Regions from separate parts of the Paradesulfitobacterium aromaticivorans genome, predicted to be linked through region 2. Evidence: predicted binding sites of a transcription regulator. Region 2 holds the regulator's gene; the other holds the start of a gene.
The links. The regulator HrcA, encoded in region 2, represses chaperone genes, less so after heat shock. The targets are predictions, from matches to a motif close to TGTTAGCACTCNNNNNNNNNGAGTGCTAACA.
Positions count from the first base shown of each region.

Region 1: a site for HrcA is predicted at 6,814-6,844, ahead of groES (co-chaperone GroES). Genes of this name have one in related genera too.

Region 1 covers NZ_BAAHYT010000008.1:103,700-119,456, reverse strand. The annotation lists gene ACYQ2N_RS02940 (ATP-binding protein) at 1-581, shown strand, start outside; partial or broken gene ACYQ2N_RS02935 (glutaredoxin family protein) at 785-976, shown strand; gene mobA (molybdenum cofactor guanylyltransferase) at 969-1,622, shown strand; gene fdhD (formate dehydrogenase accessory sulfurtransferase FdhD) at 1,617-2,408, opposite strand; molybdenum cofactor riboswitch at 2,689-2,826, shown strand; gene moaA (GTP 3',8-cyclase MoaA) at 2,885-3,850, shown strand; gene moaC (cyclic pyranopterin monophosphate synthase MoaC) at 3,854-4,342, shown strand; gene ACYQ2N_RS02910 (MOSC domain-containing protein) at 4,450-4,884, shown strand; gene mog (molybdopterin adenylyltransferase) at 4,884-5,381, shown strand; gene ACYQ2N_RS02900 (NYN domain-containing protein) at 5,532-6,353, shown strand; gene groES (co-chaperone GroES) at 6,903-7,190, shown strand; gene groL (chaperonin GroEL) at 7,239-8,873, shown strand; gene ACYQ2N_RS02885 (LolA-like protein) at 9,097-9,759, shown strand; gene ACYQ2N_RS02880 (IS1634 family transposase) at 10,072-11,784, opposite strand; gene hpt (hypoxanthine phosphoribosyltransferase) at 12,041-12,577, shown strand; gene guaA (glutamine-hydrolyzing GMP synthase) at 12,722-14,254, shown strand; gene ACYQ2N_RS02865 (methyl-accepting chemotaxis protein) at 14,274-15,757, shown strand, end outside.
Region 2 covers NZ_BAAHYT010000010.1:1,729,755-1,745,511, reverse strand. The annotation lists gene ACYQ2N_RS14270 (HD family phosphohydrolase) at 1-680, opposite strand, end outside; gene ACYQ2N_RS14265 (PhoH family protein) at 788-1,714, opposite strand; gene yqfD (sporulation protein YqfD) at 1,773-2,951, opposite strand; gene ACYQ2N_RS14255 (YabP/YqfC family sporulation protein) at 2,944-3,231, opposite strand; gene ACYQ2N_RS14250 (GatB/YqeY domain-containing protein) at 3,447-3,899, opposite strand; gene rpsU (30S ribosomal protein S21) at 3,914-4,090, opposite strand; gene ACYQ2N_RS14240 (histidine triad nucleotide-binding protein) at 4,213-4,557, opposite strand; gene mtaB (tRNA (N(6)-L-threonylcarbamoyladenosine(37)-C(2))-methylthiotransferase MtaB) at 4,659-6,023, opposite strand; gene ACYQ2N_RS14230 (RsmE family RNA methyltransferase) at 6,169-6,906, opposite strand; gene prmA (50S ribosomal protein L11 methyltransferase) at 6,893-7,834, opposite strand; gene dnaJ (molecular chaperone DnaJ) at 7,843-8,967, opposite strand; gene dnaK (molecular chaperone DnaK) at 9,106-10,947, opposite strand; gene grpE (nucleotide exchange factor GrpE) at 10,975-11,589, opposite strand; gene hrcA (heat-inducible transcriptional repressor HrcA) at 11,626-12,660, opposite strand; gene hemW (radical SAM family heme chaperone HemW) at 12,797-14,020, opposite strand; gene lepA (translation elongation factor 4) at 14,026-15,757, opposite strand, start outside.

The sequences.
Region 1 (15,757 bases), on a different contig from region 2:
CTGTGCGCGGTTTCCTGCAAATGCTGAGTGTCAAAGGGGAGTGTGCAGCGTATAAAGATTATTACACCCTGATGATTGAGGAATTGGATCGCGCGAACTCTATTATTACAGAATTCTTGTCCCTGGGACGAAATAAAAACGAAAAGTTTGAAGAGCAAGACTTAAACGGAATTGTCAAAGCCTTGAATCCGCTTATCGAAGCAAATGCCGTTGCCGAAGAAAAATCAGTGGTACTGGACCTGGATGAAATACCCAAGCTATTGCTCAATGAGAAAGAAATTAGGCAAGTGATACTTAATCTGGCCCGCAATGGTTTGGAGGCTATGGGCAGCGGCGGGACTCTCACGATCCGGACTTTGCTTGAAGCGGATGAAGTGATCTTGGATGTTGAGGATGAGGGAACAGGTATAGTCCCTGAAGTTCTGGCCAAACTGGGAACCCCCTTCCTCACGACTAAGGAGCAAGGGACAGGCTTAGGGCTGGCGGTGTGCTACAGTATCGCGGACAGGCACAACGCCCGGATTAGCGTGGACAGCGGAACACAGGGGACAGCTTTTAAAGTAAGGTTCAAGCTGCTCTGAAAACCAGGCTGTGCATTTTCAGCTTGCTGAGGGTGTCTCGAGAGTGGGATGGAGGACAGATCTTGAAAACATGCTGGGTGGATAGCGTGACAGTATTTCGGGAATGTGATAAGCTGAAGCGGGGAAAACTCTAGCGTGGGAGATGAAAAGATTTGCAAGAGGAAGTCGTAATGTATGTAGTTCCTATCTGACCGCACTGTGCTCGCGCAAAGCGGTTCCTTACGGGTAAAGGAATTAAATTCACGGAAAAAAATATTCTGTTTTCCAAGGCGCGCAAAGAGATGCAGGAATGGACAGATGTCATGACTGTGCCGGTGACGCGCGTGGGGAAAAAGGTACTGATCGGTTTTGGGCAGAGGGAATATGAGGAGGCGTTCCAAGATTACCATGGCTAAGGAAGCGGAGAGCCGGCTGCAGGCAACCGGCATTCTTCTGGCCGGCGGCAAGAACTCGCGCATGAAAAAGAACAAAGCCTTCCTCGAACTGGAAGGGAAACCGTTAGTGGCAAGAAGTTTACAAGTGCTAAAGGGGATTTTCACTGAAGTTTTGCTGAGTAGCAATGAGCCCGAACTCTATGAACAATACGGGGTTAAAGTGGTGCCAGATCTAATGCCTGATCAAGGCCCGATCGGAGGTTTGCAGGCCGGGCTTAGGGCAGCTTCGTATGAGACCAGCTTTTTTGTAGCCTGTGATATGCCCTTTCTCGACAGTGGGCTTATCCGTTTCCTCAGCCGTTGGGCGAAGGAGTATGATGTGGTGGTGCCAAAGGCAGGCGGAGGGCATAACCCTCTGCATGCTTTTTATGGCCGCACCTGTCTCCCTTTTATTGAAGAAAATATTAGGGTCGGGCACCTTAAGATTATAGATTTTTATCCTCAGTGTAAGGTTAGGTATGTAGGGGAAGAGGAGTTGGCTGCAGCTGGGGGGATGTCCAGTGGAAGGGAAGTGTCTGCAGCAGAGCGTTTGACGCGCGCTTTCCTCAATGTGAACACCCCGGAAGAGTGGGATAGGCTTGTGCGGGGCACAGCCACCAATTTATAATGAACGCGTGCTGATACGCTCGGGGGCGGTATAGATGTTGAGGCGGTCTCCCCTGGCAAAGCCGATGACCGTTATATTGAGGTCACGGGCCAAATTTAAGGCCAGGTCGGTCGGAGCAGAACGAGCGATTAAAATCGGAATATTCATTTTGGCCACTTTCAGCAGGATCTCCGAGGAGATGCGCCCGCTAAAAAAGATGACATGGTCTTTGAGGTTGAGCCCGGCCCGAAAAGCACTGCCGAATAGCTTGTCAAAGACGTTGTGGCGGCCAATATCATAGCTTGTGAGCAGGATTTCCCCAGCGCGGGCAATTCCGCCGCTGTGAATTCCGCCGGTGGCCTGGAACAGAGGCAGGTGTTCCTGCAGGTGATTAGCATAGGTATAAGCTTCAGGGAGTGTAATCTGCATATTCGAAGTTTGGGGCTTAACTAAGCGGGCATCGTTGGCAAAGTAAAAAGAGGCGCGGCTTTTGCCGCAGCAGGCTGAGAGAAAACGTTTGCTCATTAATTCTTTCTGAAGAGGGCGGGCTTTGCCCTCGACCCAGATTAGGTTTTCTTCAGGTTCGTAGCGCAGGGAGTAAAGATCCTCCTGCTTTTTGATAAACCCTTCAGTGAGCAGGAAGCCGAGCGTAAGTTCTTCAATTTGCGCCGGGGAGCAGAGCAAAGTTACGATTTCTTCTTCATTAAAATAAACTGTTAAGGGAATTTCAGAGACGACGATATCACTAGTGGCTGTAACTAACTGTCCCTGCGCTTTGAGTATGGCAAAACTTTTGGTTTCATTCATGTAACTAATATGTCCTCCTCTCTGGCTTAGATAATACCTATAACAAATAATTCTTATTCTTAGAAAAACTTTTTAAAAAAAATACTCCGTAACAATAAATATAAGAATCCTTGCTAATGCATATAGAAAAAAAACCAAGCCTATATTATAATAAACTAAAAGAAGTGTTATATCAAGCAAATGTGAGAATTATCTGTATTATTTCGTACTCATAAAGTTTGAGATTTAATTAGCGTTTAAAAAAGGGATTCAGGGTTGTTTAACGAATAAATAGCATGAAAAGCCAAATAAACTCCGAAACTGGATAACCTAAAGCTGCGGCTATGGTGACCAGGCAAGTGCCTCATGAAGCGGGCGCTCGGGTATGACCGGAAACGGTGATATCTCCTGATTGGAAAGGAGTCTGTACAATAACGGACAGTTGTCCGCGGTTATTTGCAGACCGCGGATATTTTATTTTAGAAACGAGGGTTAGTATGCAGGATCAATTCAAAAGGCAAATTGAATATCTCCGGATCTCGGTCACGGATCGCTGCAACCTGCGCTGCCGGTACTGCATGCCGGAAGAAGGGGTTAATTGGATTTCCCACGATTCTATTCTTTCGTTTGAAGAAATTTTGCGTCTGATAAACATCAGTACCCGCTTCGGCTTTCGGCGTTTCCGTATTACCGGAGGGGAGCCTTTAGTGCGCAAGGGGATTCTCTCATTTTTAGAGCAAGCATCCCAGATCCCTGGCGTGGATGATCTAATGCTTACGACGAATGGGATTTTACTGGCTGAGCACGCTTTTGACCTGAAACGAGCAGGGGTGCAGCGGGTAAATGTCAGTTTGGATACACTGGACCCCATGCGTTTTCGGCATATTACCAGGGGCGGGGATGTGCACCAAGTGTTGCAAGGAGTTTTTCGCTCCCTCGAAGCCGGACTTGATCCGGTGAAGTTGAATGTCGTAGTATCACGGAGTCAAAACCTTGAAGAACTGCTTAAGCTTACAGAGCTGGCACGCACTTATCCGCTCCATGTACGTTTTATTGAACTGATGCCGATTGGGGCTTCCGACCGGGATGAATTTGTTCCGATTGCGGAAATGCAGGAAATTTTGGGAATCCAGGAGGTGCTGGCTACCGAAGATGTCCAGGGCGGAGGCCCGGCAGAATATTACCGCCCGCCTGAGTTTAAGGGCACAATAGGGTTTATCAGCGCTTTGAGCAGGCACTTCTGCCATACCTGCAACAGAGTGCGCTTGACGGCGGACGGCAAACTCAGGCCTTGCCTGCATAGCAGTTTCGAAGTGGATTTGCGTCAAGCTTTGCGCAGTGCTGCCAGTGATACGGAAATTGGGGATTTGTTTGCTAAGGGTGTTTGGCTGAAACCAGCTGAACATCATATGAATGACGAGGAATGGCAGGACCAACGCCTTATGTCCCAGATCGGAGGTTGAGACATGGAATTGACCCATTTTGATGAAGAAGGGCGCGCGCGCATGGTTGACGTGAGTGCCAAGGACGAGACGGCACGGGTGGCGGTAGCCCGCGGACGGGTTGAGATGAAGCCTGAGACCATGAGGCTGATCAAAGAAGGGGAGATTGCCAAGGGAGATGTCCTGGGGGTTGCCCAAGTGGCGGGAATTATGGCTGCGAAACAAACCTCAGCTTTAATTCCGATGTGCCACCCCTTAAACATTACCAGTGCCAAATTAAACTTTTATTTAGAAGGGCCCTGTACGGTCGAGATCGAAGCGATTGTCAAAGTTGCCGGGAAAACCGGGGTGGAGATGGAAGCTCTGACTGCAGTGAGCGTGGCCGCTTTAACAATTTACGATATGTGTAAAGCAGTCGATAAGACGATGACAATCAAAGATATCTATTTAGCGGAAAAATCCGGAGGAAAAAGCGGACACTTTATCAGGGAAGAAAACATGCCTCAGATGTGACAGAAAACAGGCAAGTTGCCTTGCAGAGCGAACCGTCCGAGCAGAGGAGCGTCGTGAGCGGGCAAGGCAGCTTGCCCGGAGTATACATGTATGAAAGGATGAATCTAATGGGAAAAATAGTGGCTGTATGTACGAGTGAAAGGAAAGGCACCCGTAAGAAAAACGTAGAAGCAGGGGTGCTGAAAATTAATTTCGGAATCGAAGGGGATGCGCACGGAGGAGACTGGCACCGTCAGGTAAGCCTGCTGGCCTTGGAAAGCATTAAGAAGATGCAGGAGAAAGGGCTTGACGTGCATCCGGGGGATTTTGCTGAGAATTTAACCACGGAAGATATTGATTTAGTAAGCCTGCCGGTGGGGACGAAGCTAAAAATTGGGGAGAGTAGCCTGGGGGAGGTAACTCAAATCGGTAAAGAATGCCACAATAAATGTGCTATTTACTACCAGGCCGGAGATTGCGTAATGCCCAAGGAGGGTATTTTCATAAAAGTTCTCACAGGCGGACCGGTACACGTAGGAGATAAAATCGAGGTGGTTTCCTAATGTTCCGCGTGGGTATCATTACTGCCAGTGACAAGGGGTCGCGCGGGGAGAGAGAGGACTTGTCCGGCCCGGCTTTACGCGAATTGGTGCGCGAGATCGAAGGGGAAGTCGTGGAATATGAGGTTTTGCCTGACGACCGGGAGTTGATCGCCGAGACGCTGAGACGCTGGGCTGATGAACTGCAGTTGGATTTGATCCTGACCACCGGCGGAACAGGATTTTCCCAGCGTGATGTTACCCCGGAGGCAACTTTGGCAATAGCGGAACGGAATGTCCCCGGTATCGCAGAGGTAATGCGTGCTGAGAGTCTTAAAGCCACGCCCAAGGCGATGCTGAGCAGGGCGGTGGCAGTTATAAGGAAATATACCTTGATCATTAACATGCCCGGAAGCCCGAAAGCTGTGCGGGAATGTTGGCAGGCGGTCTCTCCTGCGCTTACCCATGGAATTGAGATCCTCAAAGGGGAAGCAAGCGAGTGTGGGACGCCGACAGCTTAAAGGACATGACCTGGATTTCTGAGAGGATGAGGCCGCTACGGCCTCTTTTCCGTATTCTGATGCATGGGCTCAACTAATGTTGCTTGGCCTGTCACTCCTGTCCATTTCCAGCGTACACTATACTAGACAAGCAGGAAACGGGGTGAAAGAGTGAAAACCATTGCGTTTGTCGATTACGAAAACATCTGGACCGGCATGCAGGAACGAGGGTACAAACTGGCACCTGAATTGCTCGTGCAGGCTTTGCAGCAGTATGCCCAGCGGACGGGCAAGGACTTATTGGCTATTTATCTCTTTGCCAATTTTGATCGGGAGGAGTTCTGGCGCACCCAGACCACCTTCGAAAAAACGAATGTATTCACCAGACATGTGTATGGAAAAAACAATTACTCAAATACAGATTTGCGCCGTAATGCAGCAGATTTGGAGCTTATGCTTGAGGCTCTGGAGATTTTGCTGACACGGCCCTCTACGGTAGATGTCTTTGTATTATTAAGCGGGGATGGGGATTTCCTGCCTTTGATCAGGAAGATCCGGGCCTGGGGGAAAGAGGTTAGGGTTATCGGAGTGGATGGCAGTGTTCACCATTCCCTGCAGCCCTATTGCGAAAGTACGGGGATTGTCACCGAAATGCTCAGCTTTGGTTCGGATGAAGAATATCACCCGGAAGCTGACATGGAGCAGGCACTTGGGACCCTAGCGCAAATACAAATGCGCCTGCCTTATGTTGCTTCTACCAAGGCCCGCACCGCCCTGAGTGAGCGCCTGGCGCGGCCGGTAACCCAGGTTAAAGAGCTTATCCGCTATGCTTTACGTGAAAAAATTCTAATTGAACGTGAGCATTCTGATCCTAGTCTCCGTATCGGCAGGACGAAGATTTACCTTCTTAATATCGAGCATCCTGTAGTGCAGGCCAACCTCGGACCTCTGATCGAGGAAATAAGAGAACGGTACGCGAGGCTTGAACAATAACATTACGCTATCATAGGGAAAATAACGGAGCTGTTCCAAGGAAGATTTGGAACAGCTTTGCTGTGTGCCTCTTAACTTGCCGTGAGAAACGGCGCCAGAAGATTGAGATCGGGATTTGGTATAGAGTTTGCTTTGTCAGCCAAAGCTTGCTTGTGAGAAACTTTTCGTCTTACATTTGGTATTTCCTTTCTGGTATAGGTTATGATCTTTGTCCCAAAAAAGGTGTGGAACAATGAATAAAATCAAAAAAGTTTGGTCAATATAATCGTTAGAGTTCAAATGCTGAGTATGTTAACAAGAGGTAATATTCCAAAGATACCCATACTTATGTTAGAAGGTGTAAGATGAAGTATTAGGGCGATTTATATGAGATAATTTAGTTATTAAACGAGAAACAACTAAATTTGGCCCGCAGAGGGGGTTGCTTTCCTTTAACCCCTTGCATATTATTATAGCTAGATGTTAGCACTCAACTTAATTGAGTGCTAACAACATATAACAGTAAGCAAAAATAAATATTTAAGAAATTTTAAGGAGGGACTTACTTCAATGAACATCAAGCCTCTAGGAGATCGGGTTGTGATCAAGGCACTCCCGATGGAAGAAAAAACAAAGAGCGGAATCATCATGCCTGATACTGCTAAGGAAAAGCCGCAGGAGGGAGAAGTCGTAGCTGTCGGACCTGGAAAAATGGAAAAAGGGGAGCGGGCTGCGCTTGATGTGAAAGCGGGCGACCGCGTGATTTATTCCAAGTATGCGGGCACGGAAGTCAAGTATGACGGCCAAGAGTACTTAATTCTGAAAGAGTCCGATATTTTGGCGATCGTTGGTGAATAGGAGTTTACCTCAAATATTTAAGGTAAAAATGTTAGGGAGGAATAGACGTTGGCTAAACAAATTGTTTTTAATGAGGATGCACGTCATGCTTTGGAACGTGGCGTCAACGCTTTGGCAGAAGCCGTACGCGTTACCTTGGGACCCAAGGGGCGCAATGTGGTCTTAGATAAAAAATTCGGTTCTCCGCTTATTACGAATGACGGTGTCACGATTGCCCGTGAGATTGAACTTGAAGATCCTTTTGAGAACATGGGTGCCCAACTTGTAAAAGAAGTTGCGACTAAAACGAATGATGTGGCTGGAGACGGTACCACAACTGCGACGGTGTTAGCCCAGGCTATTATCCGTGAAGGCCTGAAAAACGTAGCTGCCGGCGCTAATCCGATGGGCATTAAACGCGGCATTGAAGCTGCTGTCACTGCGATTGTGGATGATATTAAAGAGCATGCCAGGACCGTTGAAAGCAAAGAGGCGATCGCGCAAGTCGCGTCCATCTCAGCGGGGGACAGCGCGATTGGTGAGCTGATCGCGGAAGCGATGGAAAAAGTTGGGAAAGACGGAGTTATCACCGTTGAGGAAGCTAAAGGGATGACCACGGAACTGGAAGTTGTGGAAGGTATGCAATTTGACCGCGGTTATATTTCCCCGTACATGATTACCGACACGGATAAAATGGAAGCCGTGCTGAATGATCCTTTTATCCTTATTACGGATAAGAAAATTGGTGCTATTGCCGACATTCTCCCGGTGTTGGAGAAAGTTGTGCAGCAAGGCCGTCAACTCCTTCTTATTGCCGAGGATGTTGAAGGGGAAGCACTGGCAACTTTGGTTGTAAACAAACTGCGCGGAACCTTTACTGCTGTAGGTGTAAAAGCCCCGGGCTTCGGCGACCGCCGCAAGGCCATGCTTGAAGATATTTCAGTCCTCACCGGTGGTACCGTGGTTACGGAAGACCTGGGCTTAAAACTGGAAAATACCACGATTGATATGCTCGGTCGTGCCCGCCAAGTGCGTGTTACCAAGGAAGAAACCACGATTGTAGAAGGCGCGGGCAGCACTGATGAGATCCAAAAACGGGTGGAAGCGATTAAGAAGCAAATCGAAGAGACTACTTCTGACTTCGACCGCGAAAAACTGCAAGAACGTTTGGCCAAACTGGCAGGCGGCGTAGCAGTGATCCAAGTCGGAGCTGCTACCGAAACGGAAATGAAAGAAAAGAAACTGCGGATTGAAGATGCTTTGGCTGCCACCCGTGCTGCAGTCGAAGAAGGAATTGTAGCCGGCGGCGGCACCGCATTCATTGACGCCATTGCTACTTTGGACAAGGTAGAACTTGTCGGGGATGAGAAGACTGGGGTTACGATCGTGCGCCGCTCTTTAGAAGAGCCTCTGCGCCAAATCGCCAACAATGCCGGAGTTGAAGGATCTGTGGTGGTGGAGAAAGTTCGGACCCATGGCCGTGGTGTTGGCTTCAATGCCGTCACGATGGATTACGAAGACATGATCGGAGCTGGGATTGTTGACCCGGCTAAAGTTACCCGTTCTGCTCTCCAAAACGCCGCTTCCATTGCTGCGATGCTTCTGACCACAGAGTGCCTGGTTACGGATCTCCCGGAAAAAGATAAAGGTGCGGCTGCCATGGGTGGTATGGGCGGCATGGGTGGAATGGGCGGCATGATGTAAGCAAAGCCTTCTAGGCTTGTCCAGTAAAGGCTGCTAAATGGATTCTGCCTAAATGCTAACATTTTGCTAACATTTTTTCTGGAGACCTCTCATGAGTTCGCTGAACTTACGAGAGGCCTCTTTTTTCTGAAATGCCTTTTTTCAACACCCAATCATTTAATGGAATAGGTCAACCTTTAGCTACATAAAGTTTGACTAAGAACTCCGCCAGGGGGGGCTAGGGATGAAGAAAAGAGGATTAATTTTACTCATTGCAATCGTGCTGGTTTTGACAGGGGTTTTTGGTGTCCGCCTTTTGGATCGGCCCGACCCGAACGAGCTTGTAGCACGAAGCTTAGAACGATTGAATGCAGTAGCCTCTTTTCGCTACACGATGACCCAACACCAATGGGTTGATGGTAAGGATAGGGTGTTAACAGAGATTAAGGGAGAAAAGGACGGTGGAAACACTCATATTATCGGGCAGACGGTAGGGAGCGAAATTGAGATGATTCGCATCGGAGACTCTCTTTTTATGAAAGATCCTTTTAGCAAAAAGTGGGTTCGCTTTAGTAACGCCCCTGCCGCGCAAGAAGTATTTCTGGCGGAGCTTGACCCTATATCTTCCTTGCAACTAAAAGAGCTGGGGGAGGTGGTTATTAGCGGACAGAAAAAACTCAACGGGGAAAAAGTGTGGGAATGCAATCTGAAACCGAGTGTGGATAACCAACTCATGGAACAATTTTGGGGTGATTTCTCCTATACCTTATATATTCGCAAGTCTGACAAAATTCCGGTTAAAGCCGTCATTGAGGCGAAAAGTAAAGCTAAGGGTGAACCCATGTCATTGACTCTGGAATTCAAGGATATCGGTAAAGAAATAAATATCCAGGAACCGAGCATCTAAGGACCTAGCATTTTAACATCTTAAATATTCCGAGTACCTAATGAACAGAACATCTAAGGAAGTATGAAGAAAATTAGTTAGTCCCATGGTTTATCCTTGGAAAATGAATTATATCATGGAATTGACAGAGGCTAGGCTGTGTGTTTAGTCTCTGTTGATTTTCTACCCGGTTTTTCCATGCCGGTTTGACAGGCAAAACACCCCTCTGTTATAATCTCATCTTTGACAGTTAAAGATTACAAAAAGCTTGGAAACGTTGTACCCACGGCACTTCCAAGCTTTTTTGCGATTTAAAAAAGTGAGTAATATTTTCTATCCTTTTGTCGCACGAAAAATATTTTTCATCTGTTTATTTTTTATTATCTCGTAGTCAGTTCTGAAGCCAAAAGTTCCATGTAAGGCATCGGTAAAATCGGTTCTCGTATAAACGGGTATATATCCCTCATCCTTGACCTTGTAGAAATTCATGTCCCTTAGCCCGTTAATGATCTCACTGCAGGTAAATTTACTATTCAGTTTCTTTTCCAGTAATCGGTAGATAATAAGCGAAATGAAGCAGGTAGTAAAATGGGCCTTAATTCTATCTTCGCGACTCAAATATACGGGTCGCGCTCTGAATTCGCTTTTCATAATCCGGAAGCATTCTTCAATCTCCCAGCGCTGTTGATTAATCCGGATAATCTCCTGCGCACAGCCTTCAAGGTTCGTGCAAACGGCATAAAATCCATCATAGACCTCTTCGGCAGAAATAGATTCGGTGTTTAGTGCATAAATTTCATTGCTTGCTACTTCGCCGTCAGATGTGCAACTGGTTTTCTTGATGAAGCGTTTATAGTCATTCTGATTATTCTTTGAGATTTTGGTGGGATTAGTATCGATTACCTTTTGAGCGCGTTCGATTTGCGAGTTGCGAATTTGACGTTGGTAATTTTTGTACTTAACGGAATAAGTGACAATGAGCTTTTGTTCCAGATCACCTTCTTTAATCCAGCGTTCTTTGTAAAAGTATTTGTCCCAGCAGCTTTCTTCATCAAGTTTAGTGATATCGTAAGTTTTATCATGATCCGTAAGATGCCAACCCTCTGGATCGAGTGCCCATTCCCTTAAATGTTTTTTCAGTTTTTTAATCGATTGGGTTGTGATAAATGCTCGCTGGCCCTCGTCGTTAAATTTTCTATTCCTCACGGAAGCCAGGCCGGCGTCCGTGCAAACAACAAATTTAGAAAGTTTAAAATCGGTAAGAATTTTTTCTTCCAGAGGTTTAAGTGTTACTTGCTCATTAGTATTGCCACTATTTAAGCTAAAAGCAAGGGGAATGCCGTCCCCATCCATGAACAGACCCATTTGAATGATGGGGTTAGGCCGGTGTTCTTTTGAGGCACCATACTGTTTAAGGCCGTCCTCCTGTTCGATCTCAAAGAAATAATTAGTGCAGTCATAATAGAGGATGCTTGTATTTCTTTTAGAGATCCTAAGACTGTTGTGGTAAAGAGAAGACTGTATAAAATCCATTTCCTTAGAAATGACCTCAAGCGCCCTATAAACATGCTGTAGTTCAAAACCGGGTTGCTCAATGAACCTTGAGGAATGCAGATATGTAGAGAGCTTGGAGGAAGGGAAAAGGATCCGTCCGTATAGGAGCCGTGACAAAATAGCATTCAGATCAAAGGAAAACTTATGTCTTTTTGATATCTCAGCAGAAACCTTATGGAGATTAAGTTCATGATAGACCTGCTGCAGAAAAAGATAACCGCCGTTAAACAGGTGCTGATGGTCTTTAGAAATTACTTTAGAAGGTGAATATTTGACTATGATTTCACGCGACTGCTCTTTTTCTTTTTTATTAAGCTCCTCGATGTATGACTTGGCCCATTCAATGGGGTCATGCCCATTTAGTTTCTTTTGTAACTCGGCAATCGTACCTAACTTCTCAACAACTTTAGTAGAACGCCTACCGTTCTCATAAACAGATTGTATGACATAAAGCGAGATGGCATTTTTGGACTTTGATACGCTCAGCCTCATGATAAGGGATCCCTCCAATCCCTTACATTATACCACATTACGCAACATTACGCACTACTATCCAGGACAAATTTGACAGATTATCAATAAAAAAAGCCCTGTTTTCAAGGCTTGTAGGGATTTCTCTTTTAATGCAAGTGTCAAAGACCCGTCTCTGTTGATTTTCTACCCGGTTTTTCCATGCCGGTTTGACAGGCAAAACACCCCTCTGTTATAATTTGGGGCATATTAGAAGAATGAGCCGGAGGTGGGACCGTTGGAAAATGATATTGCAAGAATACTGCTTACTGAAGAACAGCTGAAAGCCCGGATTGCGGAGTTGGGGGCCGAGGTTTCCCGGGATTATGCGGGAAAAAATCTTTTGGTTCTGGGAATTCTTAAAGGTGCAGTCCTTTTTATGACTGATCTCATCCGGGAGGTAAAAATCCCTTTGTCTTATGATTTTATGGCGGTGTCCAGTTATGGCGCTTCAACTCAATCCTCGGGAGTTGTGCGGATTTTGAAAGACTTGGAGCGCAGTGTGGAAGACATACATATTCTTATTTGCGAAGATATTGTTGATACCGGACTTACCCTTAAATATTTGAAGGAAAACCTGTCAGGACGGAATCCTTTAAGCGTCAAAATTATTACTCTTTTGGACAAGCCCAGCAGGCGTAAGGTTGAGGTCGTTCCAGATTACAAGGGTTTTGAGATTCCGGATGAGTTCGTGGTGGGTTATGGGCTTGATTACAATGAGCAGTACCGCAATTTGCCTTATGTTGGAGTCCTCAGTCCCACAGCCTATAATTAGTCCATAAATTGTGGTTACCCCCTTTTTAGGGCAGAATCGTTAGGACACAGAATTCCTTTTTGGGGTATTGTGCGTCAAGTTAGAGCGTTAGATAATGTTCCGCCTGAGCCGGTGTGCGGTCAGGCGTTTCTTTAAGGAATGGTGATTAAGTTGGAATTAGTGCTCGTTCTCGATTTTGGCGGCCAATATAATCAGTTGATTGCGCGCCGGGTGCGGGAAGCCCATGTGTATTCGGAGATGATTTCGTATAAGACTTCAATCGAGGAGATCACAAGGAGAAACCCCAAAGGCATCATTTTCTCCGGCGGACCCGCGAGTGTCAATCAAGAAGGCGCTCCCATGGTTGACCCCGCTATTTATGAACTGGGGATTCCGATCTTGGGAATCTGCTATGGGATGCAGCTTATGACCGTCCAGCTTGGTGGGAATGTGGAACACCCAGAGGTGCGCGAATACGGTAAAACCATGCTTAGGGTGGAGCAGGGAAGAGGGATCTGGCAGAGCCTTGAAGGGGAAAGACAGTGCTGGATGAGCCATGGGGATGCAGTAAGAGATCTGCCTCAAGGTTTTACGGTGGCGGCTCGCACTGAACATACTCCGGTGGCAGCGATTATGGATGAAAAACGGCACTTTTACGGAGTTCAGTTCCACCCTGAAGTCAAACACACTCCGGAAGGGCAGAAAATGCTTGAACAATTCCTTTTTGATATCTGTGGTTGTCAAGGGGAGTGGACGATGGAGTCCTTTATTGAAGGCCAAATCGCGGACATCCGGGCACGGGTGGGGGAGGGCCGGGTCTTGTGTGCTTTGAGCGGTGGGGTGGATTCCTCGGTAGCTGCAGCTTTGGTACACCGGGCGGTAGGGGACAAGCTTACCTGTGTCTTTGTTGACCATGGCTTTATGCGCAAGGATGAGGCGATCCAGGTTAAAAAAATATTTACCGAGCAGTTTCATTTGAATTTGGTTTTTGTTGATGCCAGTGAACGCTTCCTTGGTAAAATGGTTGGCATGTCCGACCCGGAAATGAAGCGGAAAACGATCGGGAATGAATTTATCCGGCTTTTTGAAGATGAGGCCCGCAAACTGGGGCAAGTGGATTTTTTAGTACAGGGTACTCTTTATCCGGACGTGGTGGAAAGCGGGACAGATACGGCCGAAACAATCAAAACCCATCACAATGTGGGCGGGCTCCCGGAGGATATGCAGTTTGAACTGATTGAACCTTTACGCATGCTCTTTAAGGATGAGGTGCGGGAAGTTGGCCGGGAACTGGACCTGCCGGAAGAAATCGTCTGGCGCCAGCCTTTCCCTGGACCGGGGCTGGCGATCCGGATTCTGGGCGAAGTAACGGAAGAAAAGTTGGAAATTCTGCGTGAAGCGGATGCGATTGTCCTGGAAGAGGTACGTCAGGCTAACCTCTACCGTGAGTTATGGCAGACTTTTGCGGTGCTCCCTTCCATCCGCAGTGTCGGGGTTATGGGAGACGGGCGCACCTATGCTTACCCGATTGTGGTCAGGGCAGTGACCAGTGATGATGCCATGACTGCAGATTGGGCCAGGCTTCCCTATGACGTGATGGAGCGCATCTCGACCAGAATTGTAAACGAAGTGCGCGGGGTCAACCGGGTTGTTTACGATATTACGTCTAAACCGCCGGGGACGATTGAGTGGGAGTAGCAAATTAGGAGATGGTAATGTGTCCGCAGTATCAACAGAGAAGAAAGTTAATGCGCCAAAACATAAAAAAGTTGTGCACGACGGCAAGAACCTGAAGCAGGGTAAAAAAAAGCTGAGTTTAAACACAATCGGCGCACGCCTGTTAATCTTTTTTTTGCTCTTATCGTTATTTCCTGTAATTGCAGTCGGAGTAACAGACTACTATTACGCACGAACTCAGTTCGAAGCAAATACATACGAGGGGCTGCGTGAAATTGCCAAAGGATCTGCCGATGACTTAGACAACTGGATTCATGGCAGACTTACAAAGCTGGAGAAGTTTTCTAATAGCCTTGTGCTCCAAGAGGGTGACATGAATAAGATCCTCCCTTTTATCATGTCAGTGAAAGATGAGACAGATGATGTCGAGACTGTTTTCTATATCAACGCTGCGGGGGATGCTATCTCATCTTCCGGGAAGGAGTATAATTTCAAAAATCAAGAGTTCTTTAACAAAGCCATGAAAGGAATTGCAGTGACATCTAATTTGATGTCGAACATTGATACCGGTAATAGTGTTATAACAATGGCGCTTCCGATACGGACATTAAATGGGGTCGAGGGGGTTCTTGCCGGTTCCTTTGGTTCCAACGCCTTGAATAGGTTGATTGAAAACACCAGGTACGGGCAGTCGGGATATGCCTTCATGATTGATGATACAGGGGTCATAATGGCCCATCCCGATCTTGGCAAAATCATGAAAGAGAATCTAACGAATACGGAATCGGCAAGTCTCAATCAGATAGCCAAAATAATGCTTGGCGCCCAGCCGGGAGAAGGGGAGTATACCCGGGAAGGGGTTAAGAAGCTTGTTTCTTACGCTCCTGTTAAATCCACCAATTGGGTTGTGGCCTTGACTGTGACCTCAGACGAAGTATCTGCCCGGGCAGTTGGGATGCGCTGGTTTAACATCATTGGAATTATTATTGCTGCGGTGGCTGTAACTTTGCTCTCCTTATTTATCAGCCGTTGGATTTCCCGCCCAATTGTGGCACTGGCGCGTCAGGCTGATGTCTTGGCTACAGGGAACTTGCAAGTTGAGATCAATGATAAACAGCCTGGGGAACTGGGGATTTTAGGACGTTCACTTGCGGCTATGGTAGAAAACATGCGCGCTCTTCTGCAGGCCTTAAAACAAGGGATCGGAAATCTGGATACAGCCACCGGTGAAATTTCCCAGGCGGCCGGGGGCATGGCTCAGGTGTCGGAGCAGATCGCTCTCACCATCGGGCAAATGTCGACAAGCACCCAGGAAACAGCGAACACTGTGGGGGAAGTAAACAAGGCCCAGGCAAATTCGGTTACAGAATTCGAAGCGCTGGTACAAAATGTAGAAGTGATGGCTGCTTCCACGAATGAAACGGTGGTACAGACTGAGCAAGGCGCTGCCATCATGGCTGATTTAACCGGCAGCATCGAACAGACCAATACGAAATCCCAGCTTGTGCAAGCGGCTATGGATCG
Region 2 (15,757 bases):
CGCAGTTTTTCCGTAGCCTGCTCATCAAAAACTAAAGTAGGTCGACTCACTTTAGAATCTACGAAAGTGTCCAAGAACCTTTTTATGGTCTGAGAAAGGTCGCTCTGGTCAATATCCTGCGTCATCTTTCCTTTCAAGGAGGGGACATCAGCCTGAGTCCGGGCACCTGAATCCAGGTTGCGTGCCCTACCGATAATAATGGAGCTCGCCTTCTGTTCCGCAATATTCAAGTCTTCAACACTTATGCGCACGAGCGCAGCCAAATCCCCATCCGTCAACGAACCAAACGGAGGAGTCTGCTTTAGCTTGGCCAGGCGGTTATCCTGGCTGGAATTAACCGCATCCTGCACAGCTAAAAACGCCTTGCTCAAATCTCTGGCCAGACTTGAAGCATAGTCTTCATCAGGGTTATAGACAGGCTGAACGGTTTTGGCAGCCGCCTCTTGATCTTTGTGATATTTCTCGATATCCTCGAAGTCTTTGTCCCATGGTGCATAAATATCTTGCGGGCTTGGCTCCCCGACTTTAATATTTAATTTAGACACAAACAGACTCGAAGAAATTAAAAAGGTAAACAACAGAAAATACACCACGGCAAAAATACCCCTTTGCCACATGGTGCCTTGCACAAACTTAGCAAAATAGCTTGTCCATGTCTTACGTAAATCCAACCTCATCATCCTCTTTAAGAGCCCGTACTATAATGTCGGTCTGCAGGACTCTTCGGCAGACGACATCCTTCTGAAAATCCGCACCCGCGGCATGGATGTCTGGTGTTATATGCGGATTAGTTAGGCTTTCGTCCCGGCTTATCCAGCTCTTCATAGGCCTGGATAATCCTCTGCACGAGGGGATTGCGCACAACATCAGCCGCTGAAAAGTAATGAAATGCAATCCCGGAAATCCCCGCTAAAATATGTTGGACTTCGACCAGACCGGAATATTGCCCCCTAGGCAAGTCCACCTGGGTAACATCTCCGGTGACAACCGCCTGTGAACCAAATCCCAGCCGTGTCAGAAACATTTTCATTTGCTCGGGAGTGGTATTCTGAGCTTCGTCCAAAATAATAAAAGAGTCATCAAGCGTGCGCCCGCGCATATACGCAAGAGGAGCAATTTCGATCGCACCCTTTTCCAGATAGCGGGCGGTCGTCTCCGGTCCAAACAAATCATAAAGGGCATCATACAGCGGACGCAGGTAGGGATCAACTTTTTCCTGAACATCTCCGGGCAGAAAGCCAAGCTTCTCCCCAGCCTCAACTGCAGGGCGGGTAAGCACGATCCTGCTCACCTCCTTGGCTCGTAGCGCCCTAGCTGCCATCACCACAGCGAGGTATGTCTTGCCGGTACCGGCAGGACCAACGCCGAACACGATCGGATTTTGCCCAATTGCCTTAATATAGTCCGCCTGGCCCAAGGTCTTAGGTTTAATCATACGCCCGCGGTGTGTGGTCGCTATTGCTTTGCCCAAAACATCGGCAACGCCACTGAATATTCCCTCTTCCACCTGGGAAATAACATAAGACACATCCGTAGGGGTTAGGGCATGCCCGTGCCGAACCATTGCCAGAAGCTCACTGATAGCAGCTTCCGTATGTTCAACCTCAGACGGACTGCCGCTGACAATCAGCTCCCCCCCCCTTACGACACATTTCCCACCCAAACGCTCTTCCAACATCCTCACATGAGCATCTTCAAGTCCTAACAAACCCATGGCTTCTGTAGCATTCTCTAACACAAACTTAGCTTCAGTACGCAAGCTTTCGCCTCCATCAAGGATTGGTATAAACAGCTAAATCCTCGTAGGTTTCCACCTCTATCCGAACTCTTTCCACTCCGCTTCCTGCGGGTAGAACCTTAACCGCTTCCTCTACCACCTTCGCTCCAGGCGTAATCTTAGCGTAAACCTCGGCCCGCGCGTGCTCCTCAGCCTCTTGGCGCGCCTCAAGAGCCGCACGTTCATAATTATTTTGCACTAATTCTTTGTACTTTACTGATATAAGTTCGACAGGAAAACGCCAATTCCTCCAGGCCAAAACAGGTCTGCTTCCCACTTCTTTGTCTGCCTGTGCGTAAGGTGACTGAGGTGTCGTTACCATTATGACTCTGGAACCAAATTTTATACCCCAGCCAATTGCTGTCTGCCCGCTCTCTTCGACCTTGCTTTCAACAAGCGGCACTTTTCCTTCCGCAGTGTACCACACGCGGCCCCTGACAAACCCTTTGGCTGCTGAATTCTGCGCTGACGCCGGAATACCGGGCCCGGCCGGAATAGGACCCTGCACAATCAGAACTTGTCCGGCCCGCACTGTCTCTCCTTCATGAACCTGCGGCACTCCCTGAATTACCATGATCTCACGGATTAACCCCGCTTTGGCCGCTATTAAGTTCCCGGCCTGTGAGGGAACAACCGGACGGATTTTTTCAACGATATTAATTTCAACATGAGTACCGGTGCGCTCGATTCCTATCCAAGCTGCATCAGGTGTCTGTTCCTGCAATACTTTGGACAGAGCATTAAGATCAAGATTTTTATGCCAAACCCATTTCTTGAGGCCAAGGGTTTCCGCTTGTTTAATCACAGTGTCCGCTGACAAATTTTTATTTCCGCTTACGGTAATAGACAGCACCATTTGCGATAAAATACTCACAGCGATCACAATAATAGCCAACCCGGCCAAAAGCCCTTTGCGACGCCACCAGCGTCTAAGGATGAAAGGCAAGCCGTATTTGGCGTTAATTCGTACCCTGGAATGGCTGGTTCTCGCTGCCCGTCTAAGTTTCCTAAAGTCCTCAAGCTTGACACGCGCTTTCAGACCCCGCTCCGACCTTTGGGCATTGAACAATACGACTTTATCCCGTACCGCCTCGTTAATAAAACCGGAGATGTCATTTCCTTGCGCCAAAAAATACACCTGTCCATAAATAAAAGATCGCGCCTTATTAACCATTACCAGACTCACCCCCGTCAAAAGAGAGCGTTATGAGCGTTCCTTCGATGTAAAGTTCGGTCGTAAGAATAGTCTTGAGCACGAATTCACGGCCGCACATAGCCAGTTCGCCCACAGCCGTATCAAGCTTAATTTCTTCCGGGCTGAAGGCGATAATCGCGCCATAATTTTCTACCGTAATTTGTTCACGGCCGGTAATCGTGATTTTCGGCCCCGTCCCTGCCACATCCGGCGGAAATTCCAAAGCGTCGCCCACGCTTTTTGACAGCTTATCCAGCATCCCAAAACTCCTCCCTCGCGCACTAGTGCCCACGCCGTTGCTACCCTTGAAATGTCAATCCAGAGGAGGAAAAAAATCCCTCCCTTCGTTAATATTTATGAAGGGAGGGAGGGGATTAGTACAAACCACTATACGAAAGACCCGATCAGATTTAATCCGACCGGGTCTCTTCCTACAGTAAATTAATTAAGTTAAAACTTGCGCCAAACTTATGGCTAGCTACCTAGCAGTTCGCGCACGATTTGGTTGACGAGCTTGCCATCGGCGCGTCCTCTGGTCTTAGGAGCCAAAGCTCCCATTACTTTGCCCAAATCCTTAGGGCCTTGAGCCCCCACACTTTGAATGATTTCCTGGGCAAGCTGGCGAATCTCCCCTTCGGAAAGTTGTTGAGGAAGATACTCCATCAGGACTGCAATTTCCTCTTCCAAAGACTTAACCGTCTCGGGGCGATCCGCTTTCGCGAATTCGGCAATGGCATCGCGCCGCATCTTCAACTCGCGTGCCAGAACCTCGATAACTTGCTCATCATTAAATTCCTGCTTTTTATCTATTTCTGAGTTCTTAATGGCAGCCCGAGCCATGCGGATTACGGAAAGCTTGACCTTCCCCTCCTCTTTGGCCTTCATGGCAGCCTTCATATCCTCAACAAGGCGATCTTTAAGGGACAATAGTGAGCCACTCCTTACTTGAACTTGCGTTTACGCGCGGCTTCGGATTTCTTCTTGCGGCGTACACTCGGTTTTTCGTAATGTTCATGTTTACGAGCTTCCGACAAAACACCCGAACGCTGACAAGTACGCTTGAACCGGCGGAGTGCGCTATCCAGGGATTCGTTCTTACCGACCTTGATCTCACTCATTCTTATCCCTCCCTCCACTGGCTCGTCAAAAGTACACATTTTTGATTATACTGGATGAACTTGGTCGCGTCAAGTTCACGCGAAACCTTTGCCAAAGTCTGTGTTCGTTTCAACCTTTTTCTTCACCCCAATTTGGAACCGAGCTTTTGTCCACCTAATAAATGGAAGTGCAAGTGCGGCACGACTTGACCGCCATCAGATCCTATATTAGTGATGACTCTATAGCCTGATTCGGCAACCCCTTGATCAGTTGCAAGCTTTTGCACTACTCCAAGCAAGTGTCCTATTAAGCCCTCATCTTCAGCAGCGACTCCATTTAAGTCTTTAATATGTTTTTTGGGAATTACGAGCAAATGTACCGGAGCTAAAGGAGAAATATCCTTAAATGCTATGAGTTCTCGGTCTTCATATACCACCTCACTTGGAATGTCCTTATTTACAATCTTACAAAAAATGCAATCTGACACCTGTATTATTCCCCTTTCTATGTATATTACGGACACCCCGACTTGGTGCCGTTTCGTTTTCGCTAAGCATAACTGTGATTAGTTCTTATAGTGTTTCTCTCTTAGCTTAGATTTTCCTCTTTAAGATAAGCTTTTGCGAGAGTTATTTTGACAAGCTCTCCGCTGTGCCAGACGTGCTCACGGGTTTGGTGCGGCAAATACACTTCAAGATAATTACCGGTATGGCCGAAAGCGGTCCCGCTCTCGTCCACTCTTTCAACCAGAACCTCAACTTCACGCCCGAGGAAGCGTTCCACATAGGATTCATGGCTGGAACGGGCGACCTCCAGCATCTCTTTGACCCGCCCCTCTTTGAGGCGGTTCGGCACTTGATCAGGATAACCTGCGGCAGGAGTACCTTCGCGCCTGGAATAGGGAAAAACGTGGATACGGGCAAAACCACAGCTCTCAACGAAGGCTAAAGCGTCCCGATGATCTCTCTCACTCTCACCCGGAAAGCCGACAATTACATCCGTGGTCACAGCCAAATCCGGAATGTTTTGCAAAAGCTTATTAAGCAAACCTTTATAGTCCCCAAGAGTGTACGGTCGCTGCATACGGGCCAGTATGGCATCACTCCCGCTCTGCAGGGGGATATGCAAATGCGGGCACACGACTGGAGAAGAAAAGATGCTTTCAAGCAGGGCAGGAGCAAACTCCATCGGCTCAATCGAACTAAGCCGCAGCCGCTTTAAGCCGTCAATCTTAACTAACTCGCGCACTAAGCGGGCTAAATCCCAGTCCCCGGCCATGTCCTGGCCATAGGCACCGGTATGGATTCCGGTAAGCACTATTTCTTTGTACCCGGCTTGAACCAGTTTTTCGGCTTCAGCCAGGGCGTTGTGCGCACGGCGGCTGCGCACGGGTCCACGGGCATAGGGAATAATGCAGTAAGTGCAAAACTGGTTGCACCCCTCTTGGATCTTAAGCATCGCGCGGGTGCGGCTTTCCCCCTCGAGCATGGGAAGCTCTTCGAACTCCTTAACCTGCCAGATGTCATGCACGGCACTAAGCGGCTGGCGTTGTGCGCGTACCTCGCGTCCGTCACGCACCTCTCGTTGCGCGCGCACCTGCTCGATCAGCTCAAGCATGCGGCTACGATCCTGGGTGCCTATAACCAGATCCACCCCTTCAATATTCAGGACTTCTCCGGGAGATGTTTGAGCATAGCAGCCCATTACCACAATAAAGCTGTCCGGATGAGACTTAATCATGCGGCGAATCACTTGGCGGGATTTACTACCTCCGGTGTTGGTGACGGTGCAGGTGTTGACCACTACCACCTCGGCTTTACCGGCAATGTCCACAACTTCATACCCGGCATTGCGAAACAACTGGGCCAAAGCCTCGCTTTCCACCTGATTAACCTTACAGCCCAACGTGACGAAACGCACCTTCTGGCGGACGATATCTGTATCCTCTTCCATCCTGATTCACCTCCGATCGCTGTCTGACTTCCGACCTCTGACCACCGACTTGGCTGAACCATCGACCACTCAAACCCGAAATCCGCTCGTCCATAACCTCCAGCTTCCGACCTCTTGATTTGGCCACGACCATCGAACATCGAAATCACCCCAGGTCTCCCCACTGCGAGAGCGCTATCGTAAGAGCTGCCAACGCCGCAGTTTCCGCCCGCAGGATGCGCGGTCCCAGGGTCACAGCCCGGGCCGTGAGGAAATCGAAGGCCCAGCTTACTTCCTCCGGCTCAAAACCGCCCTCTGGGCCAATAAGAATTGCGAGCGGGAGAGACCGGTCAAGTTCTGCCAGTGCCTGGCTAAGATGGAGCCCCTGCTCATCTTCATACGGAATCACCCACTGAGTCACTTCAGGCAAAAGCTCTTTCAGTTCAGCCCAAGCGCTTACAGGGTAAATCACAGGCTCACGCACACGCTGGCACTGTTTGGCGGCTTGGGCGGCAATTTTCCCCCAACGTTTGACCCGCTCCCGAGCTTTATCCCCTTCCAGGCGCACCACGGAGCGTTTCGCCCGCAAGGGCACCAGTCCGGCCATCCCTAATTCCGTGCCTTTCTGCACCACCCATTCAAGCTTGTCCCCTTTGGCGAGCCCGGTTACCAAATACACGGAAGACTTGGCTTCAACTTCCGGGTAATGTTCTCCCAGAATACGGATACCCACACTTTCAGGATAAATCTGCTCCACCTCGCCCAGCCATTCCCCGCCGCTATTGTCAAAACCTATCACCTTATCTCCGGGCGCAAGGCGCAAAACCCGCACCAAATGCTCCCTTTCCGGCCCATGCAGCCAAAACATTTTCTGGCCGCGCTCCCCAATTTTAAAACGGTGCATCCTCAGCCCACCTCGCCCGGTAAAGTATCCAGCCTGAGTCTTCCGTACGTTCAACTATTTCAAGCCCTGCCGCCTGCAACTCTGCTTCAACCTCGTCTGCGCGCACATCGATAATCCCGGAAGCCAAAAACTCCCCTCCCGCGGCCAGGAGCTTTTTAAGTTCAGGCAGCAGCCGAATGATAACATCAGCAATAATATTGGCGACTACGATATCAGCCTGGCCGGTCAGTACCTGCCCCAGGTTCCCGTGCACCACTGCGACCGACTCACTGACCCCGTTTAAGGCTACATTTTCCCGGGCAACTTCCACCGCCACTTTATCAAGATCCACAGCCTCAACCCGCGCACCAAGTCTAGCGGCAGCGATAGCCAAAATGCCGGAACCCGTGCCCAAATCAAAAACCTTCATGCCCGATTGCACAATTTTCTCCAGCATCTCCAGGCACAGCGTGGTGGTTGGATGCGTACCCGTGCCAAAGGCCATACCTGGGTCTAATTCCAGGACAATATCCCCCGCTTTTACCGGAGCATCCTCCCAGGTCGGTTTAATTAACAAGTGTTCCCCTACTCTGACTGGTTTATAATAGGCCTTCCAAGCCGTGGCCCAGTCTTCTTCCGTGAGAGTTATCCCTTTAACCTGAACCACCCAGGAGGGGAAAAGCTCCAGGAGCAGGCGCAATCCCTGATCGAGTTCAGCCAGCTTAGCGCTTAAATCCTCATCTTCCGGCACATACCCTTTGACCACGGACGTACCGGTTAAGGCGACTTCCCCAAAAGTATGGTAATCCCAACTGCCGGACTCAATGTAGCTCTGTAGGAGTTCCGGGTCTTCCACACTGACTCCGGGGCAGCCTAACTTATAAAAAAGATCGGCAACAGCTTCCTCCCCTTCGGCTGAAACTGTTACCGCCACTTCATGCCAGTTCATGCTTTCGTTCACCCCATCGCATCGCGCAAGTTTTCCTTGAACTTATCGAACAAGGATTTCTTCCCCATTTGCTGAGTTTCGCTTGTCAACTCGCCAAATTCCTTAAGCAGCTCTTTTTGCTTATCGGACAGCTTTGTCGGAGTGCTGACAATAACTCTCACATGCTGGTCCCCGCGCCCGCTGCCGCGCCGGTACGGAATACCATGCCCTTTGAGCCGGAACACTGTGGCAGTCTGCGTCCCTTCCGGAATCTTCATCTTGACATTCCCGTCAAGAGTAGGCACTTCCACTTCCGCCCCCAGAGCAGCCTGCACAAAAGTGATGGGGATCTCACAATAAACATCATTGCCATCCCGCTCAAAAAACTTGTGCGGCTTGACATGGAGCACGATATAAAGATCACCGGGAGGCCCACCGCGGTGGCCGGCCTCCCCATCCCCGCTCAAACGCAGGTTAAGTCCGTCTTCCGAACCTGCCGGTACATTGATCTTGATATTTTTAACCTTGCGCACTTTCCCTTGCCCGTTACAAGTGCGGCAAGGGCTGGAAATTGTCTTCCCTTCTCCGTGACAGGCAGGGCAAGTACGGGCTGTCTGAATATGCCCAAACGGCGTGCGCTGAGTTACTTTGATCTGCCCGCTGCCCTGGCACTGCGAACAAGTTGTGGGGTGAGTTCCCGCTGCCGCGCCTGAACCCTGGCAGTCAGGACAGGTCTCCGAGCGAGGCACCTGAATCTCTTTTTCAATACCAAAAGCTGCCTCTTCAAAGGTAACAGCCATATCATAGCGCAAATCCGCACCCCGCTGCGGACCATTGCGGCGGCCACCGCCGCCACCGCCGCCGAAGAAAGCGTCAAAGATATCTCCGAAACCGAAATCTCCGAAGCCCCCGCCATAACCGGCCTGATTAGGGTCGGTTCCGGCGTGCCCGAACTGATCGTAGCGCGCCTTTTTCTCCGCGTCACTTAAAACATCATAAGCCTCGGAAATTTCCTTGAACTTTTCCTCTGCTTCTTTATTGCCCGGGTTCACATCCGGATGGTACTGGCGCGCAAGCTTGCGGTAGGACTGCTTAATCTCCTGTTCGCTTGCGCTGCGTTCGACTCCCAACACCTCATAGTAATCCCGTTTCATACTCTTCCTCCATCATCCGGTCCACAAACTTCCTCAGGATAAAGACACCCTCATAATAAAAGACATCACAGAACTTCTAAGGTCCACGATACCATAAAGAGGGGGCACAAAGGATCTCCCTCTGCACCCTCTTAAGTTTTATTTGTCTTTGTCTACTTCAGTATATTCAGCATCCACGACATTGTCGTTCCCTTTGGCCCCTTCATTATTCCCGGGGTCACCGGAGTTAGGAGTTTGTCCCGGAGCGCCGTGCTGCTGATACATCTTTTCGATGAACGGATGAAGCACCTTAGTCAGTTCTTCTGCTTTAGCGTTAATCGCTGCGGCATCCTCACCGGCAGCAGCAGTTTTAAGTTCTTCCACCGCTTTCTTAATTGCATCTGCTTCAGCGGCATCCCCTTTGCCTTCGAAGTCTTTCAGGGATTTTTCAGTCTGATAGATTAAAGAGTCGGCTTGATTCTTAGCATCGATTAATTCTTTGCGACTACGGTCTTCCTCGGCATGAGCTTCAGCATCCTGGCGCATCTTCTCGATCTCATCTTTAGAGAGACCGGTCGAAGAAGTGATGGTCACTTTCTGCTCATTGTTGGTGGCCATATCTTTGGCTGACACGTGCACGATCCCGTTAACATCAATGTCAAACTTGACCTCGATTTGCGGAATTCCCCGGGGTGCAGGCGGAATTCCTGTCAGTTGGAAACGGCCCAGCGTTTTGTTATAGGCGGCCATTTCCCGTTCCCCTTGGAGGACATGGATATCAACCGAAGTTTGGTTGTCGGCAGCCGTGGAGAATATTTGGCTCTTGGTCGTCGGAATAGTCGTATTGCGGTCGATAATGCGGGTAAAGACGCCGCCCATAGTCTCAATGCCCAAAGATAGCGGAGTTACATCCACTAGGATAATGTCTTTCATTTCCCCGGTCAGAACTCCACCCTGGATCGCAGCCCCCAAGGCCACTACTTCGTCCGGATTGACCCCTTTGTGCGGTTCCTTGCCGCTCACCCGCTTAATTGCTTCCTGCACTGCCGGAATCCTAGTGGAACCGCCGACCAAGATGATCTGGTTAAGATCGTTCCAGCTCAGTTTAGCATCTTCCATCGCTTGGCGGGTCGGTCCCATCGTAGCTTCCACCATGTCAGCCACCAATTCTTCGAATTTGGCCCTGCTGATGTTCATGTCCATGTGAGCCGGGCCCTCCGCTGTCATCGTAATAAACGGGAGGTTAACGTTACTGGTGCTAACTCCGGAAAGCTCAATTTTGGCTTTTTCCGCTGCTTCTTTGAGGCGTTGAACTGCGACCCGGTCTTTCGCGAGATCTACCCCTTGGGATTTCTTAAATTCCGCGACCATATAATCAATCAGGCGCTGGTCAAAGTCATCCCCGCCCAAATGGTTGTTGCCGCTGGTAGCTTTGACCTCAACCATTCCTTGGCTTAGCTCAAGAATCGAGACATCAAACGTTCCGCCACCCAAATCAAAGACGAGGACTGTCTGATCCTGCTGTTTATCAAGTCCGTAAGCGAGTGCTGCTGCTGTCGGCTCGTTGATAATCCGCAAAACCTCGAGACCGGCGATGGTCCCTGCATCTTTGGTAGCTTGGCGCTGAGCATCCGTGAAATAGGCGGGAACAGTGATAACGGCCTGGGTTACACTCTGCCCGAGATAAGCTTCCGCATCTGCTTTGAGTTTTTGCAGAACCATCGCAGAGATCTCCTGGGGACTATAATTCTTGCCGTCAATACTAACTTTATGATCTGAGCCCATGTGCCTCTTAATCGAACTCACCGTTTTATCCGGGTTGGACACGGCCTGCCTTTTGGCGACCTGGCCTACGAGGCGCTCTCCGGTCTTGGAGAAGCCTACCACTGAAGGGGTGATGCGGCTCCCTTCGGCATTAGCGATAACTACAGCTTCCCCACCTTCCATGACAGCGACACAAGAGTTTGTTGTTCCTAAGTCAATTCCTATCACTTTACCCATTGTTTTTCTTCCTCCTTGACATGCACCCTAGCTTGAAACTTTAACCATGCTCGGACGCAAAACTTTATCTTTTAGATAATACCCTTTTTGAACTTCCTCAACGACCGTATTGGCCGGATGTTCCTCAGAATCCACTTGCATGATGGCCTCATGCAGGTTGGGGTCAAAAGCCTGGCCCACTGCCTCAATCTCTGCCAGCCCTTCCTTGCCCAAAACGCCATTCAGTTGCCGGAAAATCATCTCCACCCCTTGGGCCAAAGCGGCAAAATCCTGGCTGTTCTTGGCCGCCTCAAGTGCTCTTTCAAAATTGTCAATGACCGGGAGCAGTTCTCCCACCACCCGCTCGGACGCGTACTTAACAAGTTCTTCTTTTTCCTTAAGTGTACGCTTGCGAAAGTTATCGAATTCGGCCTGCAAACGCTGGAGCCGGTTATAATAATCATCTGCTTGGGTCTTAGCCTCTTTAAGCTCGGCTTCAAGTGTAAAGGCTGTCTCCGGTGATCCTTCCCCAGTACTTTCATTTTCCAAACTTAAGCTATCTGCACTTGCATCCTCGACCTTCTGCCCGGAATTTTCCCACTCAGCACCTTCCTGCTGTGCTTGCGGGTCTAACTCCTCGATTTCCCCGTTCCTATATCTCATTCATTTACAACTCCGTTTCTCTAAATCCTTGCCTCACTAGCGCTTGCGGCTCTTAGAGAGAAGGTCCGTCAAACTGCGCGTCATAAAATCCACGATCCCCATAGACTTAGCATAATCCATGCGCGTGGGGCCAAGCACTCCGATTGAGCCAATTACTTCCCCGTTCACTCGGTAAGTGGCAGAAATAACACTGCAATCCTGAAACTCCTGCAGCTTATTTTCCCCCCCGATTGTTACGCTTAGTCCATTCCGGGGCGCAGAAAGCAACTTTTTGAGGCACTCATCTTCTTCAAAAGCCCCAAAAAGGCTTTTGACTTTGTCAAAGTCCCGGAATTCCGGCTGATTAAGCATATTTAGAGTGCCGCCCAGGTACACTTTTTCCCCTTCCGGTTCGTCGTCCAGAATAGCCCCTAACATCGAAAGGGCATTGTCGAGGAGATGGCGTTGCTTTGTGAGTTCACTGTAAATCTCATGCAAAAGTGTCTTCTTGATCTGCCCCAGGGAGAACCCTTTCAGCTTATTGTTAAAAACAGTTGCTACTTGCTGCAGGTCTTCTGCGGTCAGATATTCTCCAATATCCACAATATGGTTCTCAACCGCCCCATTTTCTTTGACCACAACCATAATTGCTTTGCCAGGCTGATACGGCAAAAAATACATCTGCCCGAAAGAGCTTTTCCCTTTCTGTGGTCCCATGACAATACTGGTAAGGCTTGTCAACTGGGACAACAGCTTGGCCGTATGGGAAATAACTTCCTCAATCTCACTGATGCGCTTCGTGGTCTCAATTTCAATCGTATTTTTGTCCTCGCTGCTCAGCTTGGGAGCATCCATGAGACAGTCTACATAATAACGATAACCGGCATCAGAGGGAATGCGGCCCGCTGAAGTATGGGGTTGTTCAATAAACCCTAAGTCTTCAAGATCAGCCATTTCGTTGCGGATTGTGGCCGGGGAAACTCCCAAGTTGAATTTGCGGGCAATTGTGCGGGAGCCTACAGGCTCAGCGCTGGCGATATAATCCTGGACGATGGCACGCAGGATTCTTTGTTTGCGGTCATCCATTTGCATTTTGCCCCAACCTTTCTGAAAAAAACCATCTTGGGCAAGCAACAGCAGGAAACTTGTTAGCACTCTCTATTGATGAGTGCTAATATTTATGCCCTCACATTACCATGGCATTTTCCCTTTGTCAAGGGAGAAATCTTTAGAGAAATTCTTGCAATACAGTGTTAGCGATAAAAAAATAACAAGGATTAAGCTTTAAATACCCTTTTTCTTTAAACAGTATTCCCTGGCTTTCATATTTTTCTAACACATCACGATAAATATCCTCAAGCCTGACCCCGAAATCGCGGGCAAAAGCGGCGAGGTCCACACCCTGAGCCAAACGCAAACCCAAAATAACGCGTTCCGTCATGCGCTCGCGCTCAGAAAGCTCCTCGCGCTCCTCTGGGGCTTCTCTAGCGGCGCGCACAAGTTCCCGGTATTCCGGAATATCTTCAACGTTTTTGGAACGCACTCGACCCTGAAAAGAGACCGCACCCGGCCCTAGTCCCAGGTATTCCCGGCCCTGCCAGTAAGTCAGATTATGCTGACATTCATAGCCGGGCCTGGCAAAATTAGAAGTTTCATAGCGCACATACCCCGCCCTTTCCAGGCGTCCAACTGCCCAATCATACATATCAGCCTGAAGGTCGTCATCTGGGAGAGTCAGAGGGTATGGTTCTTCTTTAACACTTTCGCCAGGATAAACTCGCTTGAATAACTCAGTCCCTTCCTCCAGCATCAACCCATACACTGACAAATGCTCCGGTGCCCACGCCAAAGCCTCTTCCACGCTTTTCTGCCAGGTACGCAGGTCTTGTCCGGGAAGACCAAACATTAAATCCAGGTTCAGATTGTCAAAGCCTGCTGCTCTCAGTTCTTTAATACTGCGCCGGGCATCATCCGCGCAGTGAATTCTTCCCACCTGGCGTAGAAGTTCATCATTAAATGACTGCACCCCAAGAGAAAAGCGGTTAATTCCAAACGTTCTGAGAGCGGAGAGTTTCCCCGGCGTTAGCGTCCCCGGGTTTCCTTCCACAGTTTTCTCGGCGGTTTTCTCCGCGCTTGCTTCAAACCGGAAATATTTATTAATACCGGTGAGCAGTACTTCGAGCTCAGTTTCAGAGAGGGCTGTCGGTGTCCCCCCGCCGATAAAAAGAGAAGACACCCCCAGAGGGGTATCCTTCTGCCGCCAGCGCATTTCTGCTGCCAAGCCTTCGAGGTAGATTTCCACCAAGCTGTGGGAACCAAAATCCCGACCACGAGCGCGCTGCCCTAAGGAAAGGGAAAAAAACGCGCAGTAATCACATTTCTTGAGACAAAAGGGGACATGGACATAAAGCGAGGGACGCTGCGCTAAAGAAAGGATATCAGAATAACACATTTACTTTACTCCTCGAGTTCAAGCACTGCCATAAACGCATCTTGCGGAATCTCGACATTCCCGACCTGCTTCATGCGTTTCTTGCCCTCTTTCTGTTTCTCCAAGAGTTTGCGTTTACGGGAGATATCTCCTCCGTAGCACTTCGCGAGCACATCTTTACGCATGGCCCTGATCGTTTCACGCGCGATTACCTTGGCCCCAATTACAGCCTGAATCGGGACTTCGAACATCTGGCGCGGAATGATTTCCCGCAATTTCTCCGCCATCTTTCTACCCCTGGTATAGGATTTATCTCGGTGCACAATAAAAGATAAAGCGTCCACGACTTCCCCGCCGACCAAAATATCCAGTTTCACCAAGTCTGCCTCTTTATACCCTGTCAGTTCATAATCAAGTGAGGCGTAACCCTTAGTCCTGGACTTCAACAAGTCAAAATAATCATACACTATCTCACTGAGGGGCAGTTCATAGATCAGGCTCACACGGTTCACTGAAAGATATTCCATATTCACGTAATTACCGCGTTTTTCCTGGTTTAATTCCATGATCGCACCGACGAATTCAGACGGCGTCATGATGGTCGCTTTCACAACGGGTTCCGCGATCGCCAGGATCTCTCCGGCCACAGGCAGGTTGGCCGGATTATCGACCTTAATTGTCTCTCCGTTGGTCTTTGTGACCTGGTAAATAACGCTCGGGGCCGTGGTAATTAGATTCAGGTCGTACTCACGCTCCAGGCGCTCCTGGATAATTTCCATGTGCAAAAGGCCGAGGAAGCCGCAACGGTAGCCAAAGCCGAGAGCCGCTGAAGTCTCAGGTTCAAACACCAGGCTGGCATCATTTAAGTGCAGCTTTTCCAAGGCATCCCGCAGACGATCATAATCGCTGGAGTCGACCGGGTAGAGACCGCAGAAAACCATGGGCGTAGCTTTGCGGTAGCCCGGCAACGGAAAAAGAGCGGACCTTTCAGCATCTGTAATCGTGTCTCCGACCTGAGTATCTTTAACATTCTTAATGCTCGCAGCGATGAAACCGACCTCACCCGCCTTAAGCTCATCCACCATACGCATGGCGGGGGAGAAAACCCCGACTTCAGTCACTTCAAACACCTTATTCGTGGACATCATTTTGATTTGTGTCCCCTTGGCCACGCGGCCATCCATTACCCGTACATAGGAGATTGCCCCTTTGTAAGCGTCAAAGTGAGAATCAAAAATTAACGCTTTCAAGGGAGAACTGTCATCCCCGCCCGGCGGCGGCACTTTGCCGACGACCGCTTCGAGAATTTCCGTCACCCCTACGCCGGTCTTCGCCGAAGCCAAAATGGCGTCGCTGGCATCAAGGCCGATCACATCCTCGATTTCCTGCTTCACCCGGTCGGGTTCCGCACTCGGTAGATCAATCTTATTAATTACCGGGACAATTTCCAAATTGTTCTCAAGCGCTAGGTAAACATTCGCCAAGGTCTGGGCCTCGATACCCTGGGCAGCATCCACCACTAAAAGTGCCCCCTCGCAGGCGGCCAGACTGCGTGACACTTCATAGGTGAAGTCAACGTGTCCCGGAGTATCAATTAAGTTGAGCTCATAAACCTGGCCGTCCTGAGCGCGATAATTCAAACGCACAGCCTGGAGCTTAATGGTGATCCCGCGCTCCCGCTCCAAATCCATCGAGTCCAAGACCTGTTCTTCCATCTCACGCGCTGACAGCGCTCCCGTATATTCAATCAGGCGGTCG